DNA from 2 places in the Nesterenkonia xinjiangensis genome. Region 1 is predicted to be linked to the other one. Evidence: predicted binding sites of a transcription regulator. Region 1 holds the regulator's gene; the other holds the start of a gene.
What was found. Region 1 encodes LexA, which represses DNA repair genes until DNA is damaged. Its sites were predicted from a motif close to TCGAACANNTGTTCGA; they were not measured.
Positions count from the first base shown of each region.

Region 2: the regulator LexA is predicted to act here: its motif matches at 2,127-2,142, upstream of HNR09_RS16540 (DUF6504 family protein).

Region 1 is NZ_JACCFY010000001.1:2,875,674-2,884,486, reverse strand. It holds gene hisB (imidazoleglycerol-phosphate dehydratase HisB) at 1-417, opposite strand, end outside; gene HNR09_RS12965 (histidinol-phosphate transaminase) at 549-1,694, opposite strand; gene HNR09_RS12960 (LysM peptidoglycan-binding domain-containing protein) at 1,783-2,193, opposite strand; gene lexA (transcriptional repressor LexA) at 2,492-3,280, shown strand; gene HNR09_RS12950 (ATP-dependent DNA helicase) at 3,306-5,351, opposite strand; gene hflX (GTPase HflX) at 5,348-7,126, opposite strand; gene HNR09_RS12940 (methyltransferase) at 7,567-8,190, shown strand; gene dapF (diaminopimelate epimerase) at 8,249-8,813, opposite strand, start outside.
Region 2 is NZ_JACCFY010000001.1:3,345,319-3,354,131, forward strand. It holds gene HNR09_RS14990 (sugar ABC transporter permease) at 1-67, shown strand, start outside; gene HNR09_RS14995 (glycoside hydrolase family 13 protein) at 76-2,007, shown strand; gene HNR09_RS16540 (DUF6504 family protein) at 2,254-2,715, shown strand; gene HNR09_RS15005 (DNA polymerase III subunit alpha) at 2,761-6,189, shown strand; gene HNR09_RS15010 (DUF779 domain-containing protein) at 6,114-6,512, opposite strand; gene adh (aldehyde dehydrogenase) at 6,610-8,133, opposite strand; gene HNR09_RS15020 (sigma-54-dependent transcriptional regulator family protein) at 8,454-8,813, shown strand, end outside.

The DNA of each region.
Region 1 (8,813 bases):
ATGGCCGCCGATCAGGTGGTACTGCTGCCCCTCGGGCTCGCCTGTGTGGACCAGGTACGGGCGACCGGAGACGTCGACGATCGCCTGCGCCAGCGCCTCGTCCAGCGGGACCGTCGCCTCGCCGAAACGGCGGATGCCCGCCTTGTCGCCCAGGGCGGTGCGCAGCACCTCACCGATGACGATGGCGGTGTCCTCCACGGTGTGGTGGACGTCGATGTGGGTGTCTCCGCTGGCCTCGATCTCCAGATCGATCAGCGAATGCTTCGACAAGGCGGTGAGCATGTGGTCGAAGAACGGCACACCGGTGGAGATCTTCGAGGTGCCGGTTCCGTCGAGGTCCATGCGGACGCGCACGCTGGACTCGGAGGTCACTCGTTCCATCTGGGCCGCGCGGCCCGAGATCAGTTCTGCTCCCATGGCTCCTGCTCGTGAGGTACGGGGGGGGTGGGTCTGGTGACGCCGTAGTCCAGTCTACGCACCGCTGTGGAAGGCCTCAGCGTGCACGACAGCGGTCTCAGACGGTGGAACGCCCCGGCCACGGCCCGGGGTCAGCGCCCCAGATGGCGCCGCAGCGATTCGAGGAAGGCGGTTGTCTCCTCCTCGGTGCCGGCAGTCACCCGCAGGTGGCCGGGGATGCCGACGTCGCGGATGAGGATGCCGTCATCGAGGAGATGCTGCCAGGCGGCCTTCTCATCGCTCAGGCCGCCGAAGAAGACGAAGTTCGCATCCGACGGAGCGGGGGTGAGCCCGTAGCTGCTCAGCGTCTCCACAATGCGGTCACGCTGGGACTTGATGCGCTCGACGTTGGCCATCAGCGTCGCGCTGTGGTCCAGGGCCGCCTCCGCGGTGGCCTGGGTGACCGCCGAGAGGTGGTAGGGAAGCCTCACCAGCCGCAGCGCGTCTGTGACCTCCTCCGCGGCGGCCAGGTAGCCCAGCCGTCCACCCGCCAAAGCGAAGGCCTTGCTCATCGTGCGTGAGACGATCAGCCGTTCCCGTCCGGCCAGCAGCTCCAGCGCCGAGGGCGTACCGTTCTGCCGGAACTCCCCGTAGGCCTCGTCGACGACGACCATAGTGTCGCCCTCGAGGGCGGCCGCATAGGCGGCCTCGACGACATCGAGCCCCAGCGCGGTGCCGGTCGGGTTGTTGGGAGAGCAGAGGATCACCACATGAGGGCGGTGCTCGCGGATCTGCCGGGCGACGTCCGCAGCGCTCTGCGTGAAGTCCTCCCCCCGAGTGCCCGGGATGTACTCGCTGTAGGTCCCGCGAGCGTAGAGCGGGTACATCGAATACGTGGGAGGGAAGGCCAGCACGGAGCGTCCCGGGCCGGCGAAGGCCTGCAGGATGTGCTGCATGATCTCATTGGACCCGTTGGCCGCCCAGATGTTCTCGGCACTCAGCCCATGGCCCAGATAGTCGGCGAGCTTCTCGCGCAGCCGGGTGAACTCGCGGTCCGGGTAACGGTTCAGGGACTGTGCGGCGTGCCGGACCTCTGTGGTGATCGCGTCCACGACGTCGGCGGGGACGTCATAGGTGGTCTCGTTGACGTTGAGCATGGCCCGCACGGTCAGCTGCGGGGCTCCGTAGGGCTCCTGCCCGCGCAGCTCATCCCGGAGGGGCAGCCGCGCCAGGCGGTCTGATCGGTCAGGGTTCTCCGTCGTCGGCGTCGCGCCGGCCCCGTTCTGCTGAGATTTCACGCGCCCATCCTACTCGCGGAGCTGGCCCCGCCCCCACCGTGGAGCCTGAGCTTGACGCAGTGCGTCACGCCCATCGGCCACCAGACGATCAGTCCAGCACGGGAACGTGGAGGGTCTGCCCCGGGTGCAGCTCCGAGGAGGAGAGGCCGTTCAGCTCCGCGATCTGCCCGATGAGGACCTGGACGTCTTCGCCGGAGTCCAGCTCCGAGGCGACGCTCCAGAGCGTGTCGCCGGGGGCGACCGTGACCTCGACGGCCTCCACACCTGCGGGCTCTTGGCTCGAGGCCTGGGCCATGTTGGCGAAGCTGCCGGCCAGCAGCGCGAGTCCGACCAGGGCGGCGGCCAGCAGAGTGAGCGCCGGCAGGCCGATGAGCAGCAGCCGCCCCCGCCGAGTCAGGGTCATGCCGGGACGCCCGAGAGCGACCGAGGCAAGGGGGCCGGATGCGTGAGCCGCACCGGAGACCGGACGGGCGGTGAAGGAGGTGTGCGAGTGACGCATGGGGAAGAACCTCTCTCGTACTGACTGTGGCATCGAAGACTGTTCGAAGCTGTGTTCTATTTCTAGCACACATGTTCGACACGGGACCAGACATGCGTTCGAATATGTTGGCCCCGGGCGCCCGGTTCCCGTAGCCTGAGCCACATGTTCGAACCGAGTTTCGGATGCGATGTTCGATCGGGCGTCCATGTCGGAGAGTCCATCAGGACCCTCTGACATGAACTGCACGTTCTGGGCCTCGTGACGTTCCGGAGTCGGCCGCGAACCCGATGAGACCCTGCGGAGAGAGGCGTGAGACATGGCCGTGGAGAAGCGACCTGCTGAGAAGAACCTGCCGCGGGACCGGACGCATGGGGAGGCTCCCCGCCTGACGGAGCGGCAGCGCGGCATCGTCGATGTGATCCAGCAGTCCCTCGCCGAGCGCAGCTATCCTCCGTCGATGCGTGAGATCGGGGACGCCTGCGGCCTCGCGTCGCTGTCCTCGGTGACGCATCAGCTCGCTCGTCTCCAGCAGATGGGCTACCTGAGCAGAGTCCCGGGGAAGCCGCGCGCCATGGAGGTCATCCGTGACTCCTCAGGCCGCCTCCTGGCCGCTGAGGGTCCCACTGACGCGGAGCAGACCTCCCAGGCTTCAGAAGGGCCGGCGGAGCGCCGCCGCGCCGTGGACAGCGCCGTGGTGGACCTGGACGCCTATCGCGAGCAGTCCGACAGCCGGACCACTGACATCCCGGTGGTCGGGCGCATCGCCGCCGGCGGCCCGATCCTGGCCGAGCAGCATGTGGAGGACGTGATGCCTCTGCCCCGCCAGCTCACCGGCGAGGGTGAGCTGTTCATGCTCCAGGTCCGGGGTGACTCGATGATCGAGGCCGGCATCTTCGAGGACGACTGGGTGGTGGTCCGCCGGCAGCATACGGCGGAGAACGGCGACATCGTCGCAGCGCTGCTCGACGAGGAGGCCACGGTGAAGACCCTGCGCCGTCGCGACGGGCACCAGTGGCTGCTGCCGCAGAACCGCAGCTACGAGCCGATCCTCGGCGACGAGGCGACCATCATGGGCCGGGTCGTCACCGTGCTGCGCAGCCTCTGACCCAAGGACGGAGGCCCGCGCGGACTCAGCCCTCGCTGGACTGGTGGTCCGCCAACCTGCGGAGCGCGCCTCGAGCGATGTCTCCGCTGACCGTGGGCCAGAAGTCCGGCATGGACTTCTTCAGGAAGCCCCCGTAACGCGCCGTGGCCAGCCGGGAGTCCAGGATGGCCAGCACTCCCCTGTCTTCGGCGCTGCGGATCAGCCGCCCCGCGCCCTGGGCCAGTCGCGTGGCGGCGTGAGTGGCAGCCACCTGCATGAAGCCGTTGCCTCCGTGCCGCGCGACCTCCTGGGTGCGCGCGCTCATCAGCGGATCGTCGGGTCGGGGGAAGGGGATCCTGTCGATCGCCACGAGTCGGCAGGATCGGCCGGGAACGTCGACACCCTGCCACAGGCCCATGGTGCCGAACAGGCAGGTCTCCTCGTCCGCGGCGAACTCCCGCACCAGCGACGACATCGTGGCGTCTCCCTGACAGAGGATCGGTACGTCCAACCGCTCACGCAGGTCCTCGGCCGCCTCCTCCGCCGCACGGCGCGAGGAGAACAGCGCCAGCGTCGCCCCACGTGAGGCCTCGATGAGCTCGGCAAGCTCATCACGCTGCTGGTCGGCGGTCTTCAGCGACGGAGCCGGCAGATGCTTCGCCACATAGAGCACCCCCTGCTTCGGGTACTCGAATGGGCTGCCGACGTCGACGCCATCCCAGGCAGGGGCTTTCTCCCCACCCAGCCCCAGCGCGCCGGCGACGGGTTCGAAGCTGTCTCCGATGGTGAGCGTCGCCGAGGTCAGGATCACGGTCCTGTCGCCGAAGAGCCCCTCGCGGAGCCGACCGGCCACCGAGGTGGGGGCCACGTTCACGACCGGCGGCTCGGTGACGTCGGCCTCGCGGTATCCCACTCCTGGGGTGAAGCTTCCAGGTCTGGTCAGCCAGATGACGTCCGGGGTCTCCGGAGACTGCAGCATGCGTTCCGCGGTCTCCTGGACCGCCTGCACCCGGGCTCGAGCCGTGGAGCGACCGGTGTCGCCGTCGGAGTCTCCGGAGGGCTTGCTGTCCGAGAGGGCGGTGCGGGCCGCGTTGCGGGCGATCTCGAGGGCCTGGGTCTGCTGAGGGTCCAGCCCACGTGCCAGCAGTCCGGACTCCTTGGCGTGGAAGGCGGCGTCGACGGCGATGGCCGCAGCCTGCAGATCCTCTCCGCTGAGCGACGTGTGCCGGCGCAGCGAGTTCGCCGCCGTCTGGATCATTTGCACCGACAGCTGCGCTGTGACGGCGGAGGTCACCCGGTCAGCGAGCTCATGGGCCTCGTCGATGATGACCGCGTCATGCTCGGGCAGCACCTGCAGACCTTCGAAGGCGTCGATGGCCAGCATCGCGTGATTGGTGACCACGAGATCAGCGTCCACAGCACGCTCGCGGGCCAGCTCGGAGAAACACTCGGAGGCCATCGGGCATCGTCGCGGTCCGATGCAGTCCACTGCATTGACCGAGACCTGCCGCCAGGCCTTGTCCGAGACCCCCTCGGGGAGGTCGTCACGGTCTCCCGTCTCCGTCTCCTCGGCCCACTCGCGCAGGCGCACGACCTCTCGCCCCAACCGAGAGCCGGGCTCCGGGGCGGATTCACCGGCGGGCTCGTCGCCGAAGGAGAACAGCGCCTGCTCCTCATCGTCCTGAGGGAAACCGCCCTCGAGCTTGTGCTTGCAGAGGTAGTTGGCACGCCCCTTGACCAGGGCGATGCTGATCCCCTGGTCAAGCTCGTCCCCCAGCTGCTCCAGCAGGCGCGGCAGGTCACGGCCCATGATCTGCGCCTGCAGCGCCAGGGTCGCTGTGGAGATCAGCACCGGACGCTCGCTGTCCAGCGCATGCACGACGGCGGGCACCAGGTAGGCCAGCGACTTGCCCGTCCCGGTGCCCGCCTGCACGAGCAGGTGTCGCCGCCGTCGAAGGGCATGGTCGACATGGCGTGCCATGTCGACCTGGCCTTCCCGATGCACACCGCCCATGGCGGTCACGGCGTGCTCGAGCAACGTGGTCGACCGCAGATGCCCGGTGGACTGGGTGGTGGGCGCCTCCGCGCTCATGCAGCGCCCGGTTCGTCCGTCGCCTCGGCGTCAGCGTCCGGACCTTCAGCGTCCGGACCTTCAGCGTCCGGACCTTCAGCGGGCGCGTCCCCCGAAGCGGTGGGACCACCGGCCACGACGTGCTCCTGCAGCTCGGCGGCCAGCTCCGGCCGGACCCGTACGCTCATCCGGGTGCCCTCGGCCTGGTACTCGGTGCTCAGGATCTCTGCATCGGAGCCGTGCAGCCGAGAGACGAGGTCCCCGGCGGCGTAGGGCACCAGCAGCTCCAGCGCCACGTCCGGACGCGGGATCGACTCGCTGATCAGCTCCCGCAGATCGTCGACTCCCTGGCCGGTGTGCGCCGAGACGAGCACGGTGCGCGACTCCCGGCGACGGATCCGTTCGATGACGACGTCGTCGGCCATGTCCGCCTTGTTGAGCACGATGATCTCCGGCACCTCATGGGCGTCGACATCAGCGAGGACCTTGCGGACCGCGCTGATCTGCCCCTCCGGCTCCGGATGCGAGGCGTCTACGACGTGCAGAATCAGATCGGCGTCGGCGACCTCCTCCAGCGTGGAGCGGAAGGCCTCCACCAGCTGGGTGGGCAGCTGCCGGACGAAGCCGACCGTGTCCGAGAGGGTGTAGCCGATCCCGTCCGGGGTGACAGCCTTGCGCACCGTGGGGTCCAACGTGGCGAACAGCGCGTTCTCCACGAGGACTCCGGCGTCGGTGAGGCGGTTCAGCAGGGAGGACTTCCCGGCGTTGGTGTATCCGGCGATCGCCACCGAGGGCACCGCATTGCGCCTGCGGTTGGCCCGCTTGGCGTCACGCGCAGGCTTCATCCCCGCGATCTGCTTGCGCAGCTTCGCCATCCGCGTGTTGATGCGCCGACGGTCCAGCTCGATCTTCGTCTCACCGGGACCGCGGGATCCCATGCCCGCGCCGGCGCCGCCGACCTGTCCACCGGCCTGCCGGGACATCGATTCGCCCCAGCCGCGCAGCCGCGGAAGCAGATACTCCAGCTGGGCCAGCTCCACCTGAGCCTTGCCCTCCCGGGACTTGGCGTGCTGGGCGAAGATGTCCAGGATCAGGCCGGTGCGATCGATGACCTTGACCTTCACGATGTCCTCGAGCCCGCGCCGCTGTGACGGGGCCAGCTCAGAGTCGACGACCACCGTGTCCGCACCGAGCTCGGCGACGGCTTGGCGGATCTGCTCCGCCTTGCCGGAGCCGAAGAACGTGCCGGGATCGGGAGTGGCGCGCCGCTGGACGAAGCCGTCCAGCACGGTGGATCCGGCGGTCTCGGCCAGGGCGGCGAGTTCGCGCAGCGAGTGCTCCGCCTCGGCGATGGGCCCGTCGCTCCACAGACCGGCCAGCACGACCCGCTCCAGGCGGAGCTGCCGGTATTCGACCTCGGAGACGTCCTCCAGCTCGGTGGAGAGGCCCTCCACGCGGCGCAGCGAGCGCCGCTCGAGCAGATCGAACTGATCTCCGTCGGCCTCGGTGTGCTGGGTCCGCAGGTCCGAGAGCTCCCGAGCCTGCCCGTCCAGCACAGATCGGCGGTCGGGCCCGGCGGCCTCTCCCTCACGACGATGCGCAGGGTCGGCGACGAAACGGGTCCGGGCAGAGCGGGTGACCGTCTCTGCGCGAGCCTCGTCGGCGGCCAGGATGCGTTCGATGGTGGCATCGACCGAGGCCTGGTCACCGGAGACGGCTGCGGCAGCGGGCGTGATGTCCTCGTGCTGCTCGTCTCCGGTGCTGGGTGTGGTGTTGTCCTGATGGGTGTTCGTCATGATCTCCTTGTCGGGACCGCCGGTCAGCGACGGGTCCCTGTGTACCGGATCTCGACTCCGGCCGGCCCCCAGAAGGGTCCTTCCATCCTACGGCTCTGCGCTGCGGCGGTACTAGCGGAGGCCGCCAGCTGTGCAGTGCGACCTGGGCAGGGCACCCGCTGTGGAGGATCAGTCCTCCGGTGCGTGGAGAGGGATGCGGATTCGAGACGTGATGGTCATCTCCGGCCGGCGGGCACGTCGTGCAGACGGCGGGCCAGAGCTCGTGCAGGGTGATGGCAGGCGGGCATCGACCGATGAGGCCTGCGCGCTCGACCGTGGGCGACCAGGAGGCCGCTGCTCACGGGAGCATCAGGGGTGAGGAATCCACATGCTCACCAAGTTTACGGGGTTCTCGCCCCGACGGCGAATCCCCTGTCGGGCTGAGGCGATAGCATCACCCTGTGAGCTCTCAGCACTATTTCTCCACCACCCCCTCGGGATCGGCGCGACGCCGCGAGGTCGACGTCGAGCTGGCCGGCCGACAGGTCTCCGTGGTGACCGCCGGCGGAATCTTCTCCCCGGACGGCATCGACAAGGGAACGGCGGTGCTGCTGAAGCACGTGCCGGATCCGGCCCGTGAGGGTCACCTGCTCGACATCGGCTGCGGCTGGGGCCCGATCGCCCTCACTCTGGCGCTGCGCGCACCGGAGGCGACGGTCTGGGCCGTGGACGTCAACGAACGATCCCGGGAGCTGTGTGCAGAGAACGCGCAGCGGCTGGGCCTGGACAATGTGCGAGTCATGTCCCCGGAGGAGGTCCCCTCAGGGGTCCGATTCACCACCATCTGGTCCAACCCGCCGATCCGGGTGGGCAAGGCCGTCCTGCACGAACTGCTGGAGCTGTGGCTCCCCCGGCTCGCCGACGACGCCGAAGCCTGGCTCGTGGTGCAGAAGAACCTGGGTGCGGACTCGCTGCTGACCTGGATCCGCTCGATGCTCGCCGCAGTCGGCGACGACTTCGAGGCTGACCGCCCCGAGACCTCCAAGGGCTTCCGTCTGCTGCGGGTGCGGCGCGATCAGGGCTGAGCCGGCCCAGGGCTGAGCCCTCCCTGAACCGTCCCCGAGCCCTGCAGGCCGCGCCCGTTCAGGCGAGGGTGCCGGCGAAGACGTTCTCCGCCGGGCCGGAGAGCTCCACGTCCTCGGCACCGTCCTGCCGGGCCAGGAAACGCACGCGGACCTCACCTCCGGGCACCTGGACGGTCCACGTGTCGACTCCGTCCTCGGCGGCCCAGACCCGCACTGCGGCGGCGGCCGCACAGGCTCCGGTGCCGCAGGACAGCGTCTCGCCGACCCCGCGTTCGTGCACGCGCATGCGCACCTGCCCCTCGCCGTCGACCACCAGCGGATCTGAGGGGACCACGAACTCCACATTGGTGCCCTGCGGGGGCACCGGATCCACCTGCGGCGCCGCATGGAGTTCCAGGGCCTCCAGGACCTCCTCCTCCGGCAGTGCCACCACCGTGTGGGGGTTGCCCAAGGAGATGCTCAGCGCCGGGCGCGGATCAGTGAGCCCCTGGGCGATGACCAGGGAATCCGAGGCGTTGGCCTGGGCGAGCTCCGGGTCGATGAAGGACCAGATGCCCATGCCGATGGCATAGCCCTCGGGGACTCGGCGCACCGTGCGCATGCCTGCCCGGGTGACCAGGGGC
Region 2 (8,813 bases), 470 kb from region 1:
GGTGGCGCTGTTCCTGGCCCTGCAGAAGTACATCATCGGTGGACTGACCGCCGGAAGCGTGAAGTGAGGAGACCCATGCCAGCACCCGCCCACCCGTCCCCGCCTCCAGCCGACCTGCTCCCCCATCACGACGGCTCACCCCTGCACGTCTCGGACGACGCCCCCGCTCTGGGCGAGCGCGTGCGGGTGCGGCTGCGCGTGCCGGAGGGCTTCGGCCCGCTGGAGGCGGTCATGGTGCGGTCCAACCCGGACCGCGAGCCGACCTGGGACGAGGCCGAGCCGCTCGGTGCTGCGGGCGGCTGGCAGTGGTGGGAGGCCGAGGTCACTGTGCACAACCCCCGCCACGGCTACCGCTGGCTGCTGCGCGGCGCCGGCCGTGTGCACTGGCTGAACCAGTCCGGTCTGCACCCCGGGGAGGTCCGCGACGCCGATGACTTCGTCCTGCTGGCCACCCCGGCGGCTCCGGCCTGGCTGGCAGAGTCGGTGATGTACCAGATCTTCCCGGACCGGTTCGCCCGGTCCGCAGAGGCCGCGGATCGTGAGGCTCCTGAGTGGGCGATCCCGGCCGCCTGGGAGGACCCGGTGGCCCCCGTGATGCCGTGCAGGAGTCAGCAGCTCTACGGCGGTGACCTCGACGGGATCGTGGAGAAGCTGGACCATCTGGCCGAGCTCGGAGTGGACCTGATCTACCTGACGCCGATCTTTCCGGCGGCCTCGAACCATCGGTACGACGCGGCGAGCTTCGAGCGGGTGGACCCGCTGCTCGGCGGCGATGAGGCCTATGTGCGCCTGGTCCGAGCCGCCCACGCCCGAGGCATGCGGGTCATCGGGGACCTGACGAGCAACCATTCCGGGGATCGCCACGAGTGGTTCCAGACCGCTCTCGCCGATCCTGGGGCCCCAGAGCGGCAGTACTACTACTTCGCCGAAGACGGCTCCTACGAGTCCTGGCTGGGCACGCCGTCACTGCCGAAGTTCGACTGGTCCTCCGAGCAGCTGCGTGAGAGGTTCATCCAGGGGACGGACTCGGTGGTCGCCCGCTGGCTGCTGCCGCCCTTCGAGGCCGACGGCTGGCGGATCGATGTGGCGAACATGACCGGACGGCTGCGCGACGTCGACCTCAACGCCGAGGTGCGGCAGATCCTGCGCCGCACCATGGAGAAGGTCAACCCGGACACCGTGCTGCTGGCCGAGTCCACCAATGACGCCACTGAGGACCTGCAGGGAGACGCCTGGCACGGGGCCATGACGTATCCGGCCTTCACCCGACCGCTGTGGTCCTGGTTGAGCGATCCCACCGGGGAGCCCTGGACCACTGCGGAGGGCTCCCAGCGCACCGAGCCGTGGTTCTTCGGCCTGCCGCTGGGCGGGATCCCGAAGATCACCGCCGCGGAGTTCGCCCAGGCGGTGACCCGGTTCTCCGCCGGGATCCCGTGGCGGATCCGGCTGGGGAACATGCAGCCGCTGAACACCCATGACACCGCGCGGTTCTCCACGCACGCCGCCGAGGGGGCCATGCCGCTCGCGCTGGGTCTGGCGATGACCCTGCCGGGGGTGCCGGTGCTCTTCGCCGGGGACGAGTTCGGGCTCACCGGGGCCGACGGCGAGCTCAGCCGCACTCCGATGCCCTGGGGTACGGAGTCCCAGCCGGAGGTCGCCGAGCGGCTGCGACTGTGCCGGGAGCTGGTCGGTCTGCGCCGCGGTCATGAGGTGCTGGCCCGCGGCGGGATGCGCTGGGTCCACGCTGACGACGACGCCGTGGTGTTCCTCCGCGAGTCGTCCCAGGAGAGCCTGCTGGTGCTGGCCACCATGGCTGAGCGTGAGGTGGAGCTTCCGGTGGTGGCCGTGCCGGGGCTGGCGGCGTCCGGCGGTCAGCGGGACGAGCCGGCGGTCTCGCGTCTGACCGGTGAGTCCGTGTGCGGCCTCTCCGGCGAGACGATGCGGATCTCCGCCCTCGGCCCGTCCTTCACCGTGTGGCGGCTGCCCGGGGTGCCCGCTCCGCGCTGAGCGTTGCGCCTGCCGGCGGTGTCGGAGAATGACTCCGGCACCTCGGCAGGCGCCTTCTGGCGGTGTCGCACGCCCGCCTGCCTCGCATGTCAGCGGTCCGTCATAGCCTCCCTTTGTATTCGAAACTGTGTTCGAACTACGATGGAGGGGCGAGAGGCGGTGCCTCGCTCCCCGCTCGCTCCTTCCCATCGTCAGCGAACACTGCACCTGCGCGCCCTCGGGCGCTGGACCTAGGGAGTAGAGCTGATGAGCACCACCTCGACCACCCCCGCCCTTCCCGGCGTCGTCCGCCTCGTCGCCCCGGAGGAAGCTCGCCGCCTCGCCGCCGCGAGGAGCCAGAGCGCCGCGAGCCGAGCCTCTGGCTCAGGATCCCGGAACGATGCAGCCGTCATCCCGCTGTCGCGGGCCCTCACCGAGGAGCTGACCGTCGAGTGCGACGAGACCGGCATCCCGCACCGGCTGTGCTGGCGGGATCGCTGGCATGCCGTCGTGGAGGAGCCGGTCCGCTGGTTCGAGCGCCGTCGCTGGTGGCTCGAGGACGCCCGGGTCGAACGCGGTCGCGGCGCAGGGGTCGTCGACCATGAGATCTGGCGGCTCCAGATCCGCCTGGAGGCCGCCTCCCGGGCCGTGCCCCGCACCGTCGACCTGAGCCGTCACGCCGGCTCCGGACGATGGCGGCTGCTGAGAGTCCACGATGCGGCGGCCTGATCTCACCGCCCCTGACCGGCTCACCCCATCTCGGGGAGCACGCTGATGGGTGGGTTCGTGCATCTCGACGTCGCCTCCTCCTTCAGCGCCCACTACGGTGCCAGCTGGCCGGAGGACCTGGTCGCGGCGGCTGCCGCGGACGATGCGGGCGCCATCGCCTGCGTGGACCGGGACGGCCTGTACGGGGCGATCAAGCATGTCACCGCCTGCCGCGTCCACGACGTCTCCCCCATCCTCGGGGTGAACCTGCAGGTCATCGAGGAGCTCCCCGACGGCGGCCTGGCGGACCGCGGACGGGTGGTTCTGCTCGCCCACGGTTCGGCGGCCGGGTATGCGGCGCTGTGTCGGGCGGTCTCTGCCGCCCATCTGCGGGACACCGGCGCAGGGCCCCGCCTCGGCCTCTCTCGGCTGGTGGAGCTGGCCTGCCCCGCAGGGGTGCGGGCCGTGGCCTCCGGAGAGGCCGATCCGGCACTGTTCGTGCTGCTGGGGCCGGAGAGCGACGTCGGCACCGCTGCGGCCACCCGACGCTACGCCCAGGCCCGAGGGCTGCTGCACGGCTGGCGATCGGCCCTGGGGGCCGCCCCGCTGCGGATCGAGGTGGTCTCCCACCTCGCCCCTCCCGGAGAGGCGCTCTCCACCGCCCATGCCGCGCGGATGCTCGCGATCGCCGAGGACTGTGCAGTGGACCCGGTGCTGACGAACATGGTGCGCTTCGCCCAGGAGGACGACGCCACCACCGCCGATGTGCTCGACGCGGTCCGGGTGCTCTCCAGTCTCCACGTCACCGAGACCCTGCAGCCCAACGGCCAGGGCTGGCTCAAGCCTGCCCGGACGATGGAACGACTGGCCGGGGAGATCTGCGCGTCCAGCTCGGCGGCACGCATCGACGCCGTGGACCTGCTCGAGCACACCCGGGCGCTGGCGCAGCGTTGCCTCCTGGACCCGGTGGCGCACATGAGCTTCCGCGTGCCGAAGGTCCCGGAGGCCCGGGTGATCGGGCTCGGCCGGCAGGGGCGGTGCACAGATCCGCGCCGCGAGCTGCGCCAGCGCTGCGAGGCCGGGCTCACCGCGCGGTTCCCCCGGCTCTCCTCCTCAGCCGCCGCGCAGGTGAGGGGGCGGTTGGAGCATGAGCTGACGATCATCGAGGATCTCGGCTTCTCCAGCTACTTCCTGACGGTCGCAGAAGTGGTCGAGATGGTCGAGCAGATGGAGGTGCGGGTCTCGGCGCGCGGCTCAGGGGCCTCCTCTCTGGTGAACCATCTGCTGCGGATCAGCGCGGTGGACCCGATCGAGCATGATCTGATCTTCGAACGTTTCCTCTCACGACGCCGTTCCACCCTGCCGGACATCGACATCGACGTGGAGTCGGCCCGCCGCCATGAGGTCTACCACCGGATCTTCGAGCGGTTCGGTGGTGAGCGCACCACGCTGATGAGTATGCAGAACAGCTATCGGATCCGCGGAGCCGTGCGCGACGCCGGCCTCGCTCTGGGACTGCCGGAGGAGGAGATCGCGCAGATCGCTGAGACCATGTGGCGCTTTCCGGCCAGTCGGTTCCGAGAGGCGCTGGCGGAAAAGCCGGAGCTGCGCACCCTGGCCGCCCGGTTGGACTCCGAGCGGTCGCAGGGGCGCCAGCAGCTGGACCTGCTGGTGGATCTCACCGAGCGGCTGGACCGGCTTCCCCGGCATATCTCCACCCACCCCTGTGGGGTCATCCTGGGCGATGAGCAGCTGCTGGACCTCACGCCGGTGCAGCCCTCCGGCGTGGACGGACTGCCGATGAGTCAGTTCGACAAGCACGACATGGACCCGATGGGTTTCCTGAAGCTGGACGTGCTGGGGGTGCGCATGCAGTCCACCATCGCCTACGCCCTGCAGGAGGTGCGGCGCACCACCGGGGAACGGATCGAGCTGGAGGCGGTGGACCGCGACGACGAGGCGACCTATCGACTCATCCAGTCCACCCACACTTTGGGCTGCTTCCAGATCGAGTCTCCGGGGCAGCGGGAGCTGGTGGGCAAGCTGGTGCCACGACGCTTCTCCGACCTGGTGGTGGACATCTCGCTGTTCCGACCGGGGCCGATGGGGTCCGGCATGGTGACCCCTTATCTGGAGCGGCGGCATGGTTTCGAACAGGTGGCCTCCCCGCACCCGGACCTGGCCGACGTGCTGGCCGAGACCCACGGGGTGACGATCTACCACGAGCAGGTGCTGCGCATCTTCGACACGATGACCTGCTGCGGACTGGCCAAGGCCGATGAGCTCCGCCGTGCACTGGGCGGCGAGACCCATGACACGGTGGAGACCTTCTTCCGCACCCGGGCCGCAGCGCGCGGGTATGCCGACGGGGTGATCGAGGAGGTCTGGGAGATCCTGGACAGCTTCGGCTCCTTCGGCTTCTGCAAAGCACATGGGGCGGCCTTCGCGGTCCCGACCTTCGAGTCTGCCTGGCTGAAGACCCACCATCCGGCGGCTTTCCTCGCCGGGCTCTTCGAGCATGATCCGGGCATGTATCCGCTGCGGCTGCTGGTGGCCGAGGCCAGGCGTCTGGGAGTGCCGCTGCTGGGCATGGACGTCAACCGCTCCACCCGGCACTATGTGCTGGAGGAGTTGGATGAGCCGGCCGCAGCGGGCATCCGCATGGCGCTGACCAGCCTCAAGGGAATCAGCGAGGCGGAGATCGACAGGATCGTGGAGGCCCAGCCCTTCGACTCGCTGGCGGACCTGCGGGATCGGGCGCGTCCGAAGCGTCCCACGCTGCGCGCACTGGCACAGGTGGGGGCCTTGGACTCACTCATGCCCGGGGGCCTGGGCCGACGGGGGGACCTGATCGCCGCCGTCGCGGACCGGACCCGGGCGCGGGTCTCCTCGCCGCGACGCCGGGAGGTGGCCGGCCAGCTGCCGTTGCCCCTCCCGGACGTGGAGGTCTCCTCCCTGCCGGAGACGCATCCCTCCCCCACCAGGGAGGAGCTGATCAGTGACGAGCTGCGACTGACCAGCATCGACGTCACCGGCCATGTGATGGAGAACCATCGGGCGGCGCTGGACCGCTTCGAGGTGACCCGGGCGGAGGACCTGCTGGGGCTGCGCAGCGGCTCCACTGTGCGAGTGGCCGGGATCCGGGTGGCCACCCAGACCCCGCCGATGGCCAGCGGGAAACGGGTGGTGTTCATCAGTCTCGACGACGGCACCGGCTGCGCCGACGTCGCGTTCTTCGAGGAGGCCCAGAGCAACGCCGGGGAGATCCTCTTCACCGCCCAGCTGATGCTGGTGGAGGGCACGATCCGCCGCACCGGACCGCGGGCGGTGAGCATCCAGGCCGCCGACGCCTGGGACCTGCGGCGTGAGGACCACCTGGAGCGGCTGCGGCGACGCACTCCCCCGGCCCGGCGGAGGGCTCAGCCGGTGCGGACCGGCTCCAGATCCTGGGACTCCTCGTCGGTGAAGAGGCGGGAGCGGATCACGAACCGGTGACCGGTGGGCCCTTCGATGGAGAAACCCGCCCCACGGCCAGCGGTGACGTCGATGGTGAGGTGGGTGTGGGACCAGTACTCGAACTGAGCCTGGGAGATCCACACCGGGACAGGTTCGCCGGTGCCGGCGTCGAGTTCGCCGAGCAGCACATCCGAGGAGCCGGTGAGGAAGGTCCCCTGGGTGTAGCACATGGGGGCGGAGCCGTCGCAGCAGCCTCCGGACTGGTGGAACATCAGCGGCTGGTCATGCTCTGTGCGGAGGCGGCGCAGCAGGGCTGCGGCCTCCTCGGTCAGGGCGACACGTGCATGGGGCATCGTCCTCATTCCCTTCTCCTGGTGGGGCGTCCTTGGGACGGAGACGCCCGCCGCCCGGGGCTCCCCCGGCGGCGGGCCGTCATCCGGCTCTGTGGCGACCTGCTGATCAGAACAGGCCGGCAGCTCCTTCGGAGTAGCTGACCAGCAGGTTCTTGGTCTGCTGGTAGTGGCCCAGCATCATCGCGTGGTTCTCCCGGCCGATGCCGGACTGCTTGTACCCACCGAAGGCGGCGTGGGCGGGGTACTGGTGGTAGCAGTTGGTCCAGACCCGTCCGGCCTGGATCTCCCGGCCCGCGCGGTAGGCGGTGGCACCGTCGCGGGACCACACCCCGGCTCCCAGTCCGTAGAGAGTGTCATTGGCGATGTCCATGGCATCCTGGTAGCCGGAGAAACCGGTCACCGAGACCACGGGGCCGAAGATCTCTTCCTGAAAGATACGCATGGAGTTGCTGCCGCGGAAGATCGTCGGTTGCACGTAGTATCCTCCGGAGAGATCCCCGCCGAGGTCCACCTGCTCGCCGCCGAGCAGCACCTCCGCGCCCTCCTGCTTGCCGATGTCGATGTAGGAGAGGATCTTCTCCAGCTGATCGTTGCTGGCCTGAGCGCCGATCATGGTGCTGGTGTCCAGCGGGTCGCCCTGCACGACCTTCTTGGTGCGTTCAACGGCATCGGCGAGGAATCCGTCCATGATGGTCTCGTCGATCAGGGCGCGCGACGGGCAGGTGCAGACCTCACCCTGGTTGAGAGCGAACATCGTGAAGCCCTCCAGGGCCTTCTCATAGAAGGCGTCCTTCTCCCGGGCGACGTCGGAGAAGAAGATGTTGGGGCTCTTGCCGCCCAGCTCCAGGGTGACCGGGATGAGGTTCTGGGAGGCGTACTGCATGATGAGCCGGCCGGTGGTGGTCTCTCCGGTGAAGGCGATCTTGCGGATCCTCGGGCTGGAGGCCAGTGGGGCTCCGGCCTCGGCGCCGAAACCGTTGACCACGTTGAGCACCCCGGCCGGCAGCAGGTCGGCGATCAGCTCGGACAGCACCAGGATGGATGTCGGCGTCTGCTCGGCGGGCTTGAGCACCACCGTGTTGCCGGCGGCCAGCGCGGGGGCGAGTTTCCATGTGGCCATCAGCAGCGGGAAGTTCCAAGGGATGATCTGGCCGACCACGCCCAGCGGTTCGTGGAAGTGGTACGCCACGGTGTCGCCGTCGATCTCACTGATCCCGCCCTCTTGGGCGCGGATGGCGGAGGCGAAGTAGCGGAAGTGGTCCACGGCCAGCGGCAGGTCGGCGGCCAGGCACTCACGCACGGGCTTGCCGTTGTCCCAGGTCTCGGCCACCGCGAGCATCTCCAGGTTCTCCTCGATCCGGTCGGCGATGCGGTGGAGTACCAGCGCACGCTGGGCGGCGGAGGTCCGGCCCCAGCCAGGAGCCGCCTGGTGTGCGGCGTCGAGGGCGAGCTCGATGTCCTCGGCGTCGGACTGAGCGATCTCGGTGAAGGTCTTCCCGGTGACCGGGGACGGGTTCTCGAAGTAGCGTCCTTTGACCGGGGCGACCCATTCGCCGCCGATCCAGTTCTCGTACCGGGCTTTGAAGCTCACCAGGCTCTCGGGGTGGCCGGGCTGCGCGTAGACGCTCATGGGGACTCCTTCGTCAGGGATGGCATGTCAGAGCTGTGTCACCGCCAGATCAGTCTCGCCACGAGGAGCACGCCTCCGTCGGTGAGCCGGCACCAGTGACATTGACCCAGCATGTGAGCTGATTCACACAGTGATGACGCTAATGGACGGGCCGTTGCATCGACGTTGCAGCTCCGCCCCGGATGGAGAGGCCTCGCCGCCTGGGTTCATGGCCTATCCTGAAAGTCGATCCCATGTGTGCTGTATCACGTACACGACAGCCGGTGAACCGTTGCCCGATCCGCGGCGGAGTATTGACGATGCGCCCCTCAGGAGGCTCCATGATGCGTGAGGCCGTCCCCGACGAGCCGCAGACATGGGAGGCGCTGCCCCCGATGCTGCGCGAGTCGTGGCGTCGCTCCTCGGGATATCTGAAGGACCCGGGTCATGCGTCGCCGCCCATCGACCTGTCTGAGTCTGACCTCCCGGGCGCCCGCCGGGAGCACCCGCTGTCGGCTGCGATGCCGGTGTTCGACCGTCTGCTGATCCAGCCGGCGCGGGACGCAGGTCTCATCGTCGCCGTCGGAGACGCCCAGGGGCGACTCCTCTGGGTCGACGGCGATCGCCCGACGCTCCGCCGTGCTGAGTCCCAGGGATTCCAGGCGGGGGCCAATTGGTCGGAGCGAGCGATCGGCACTTCT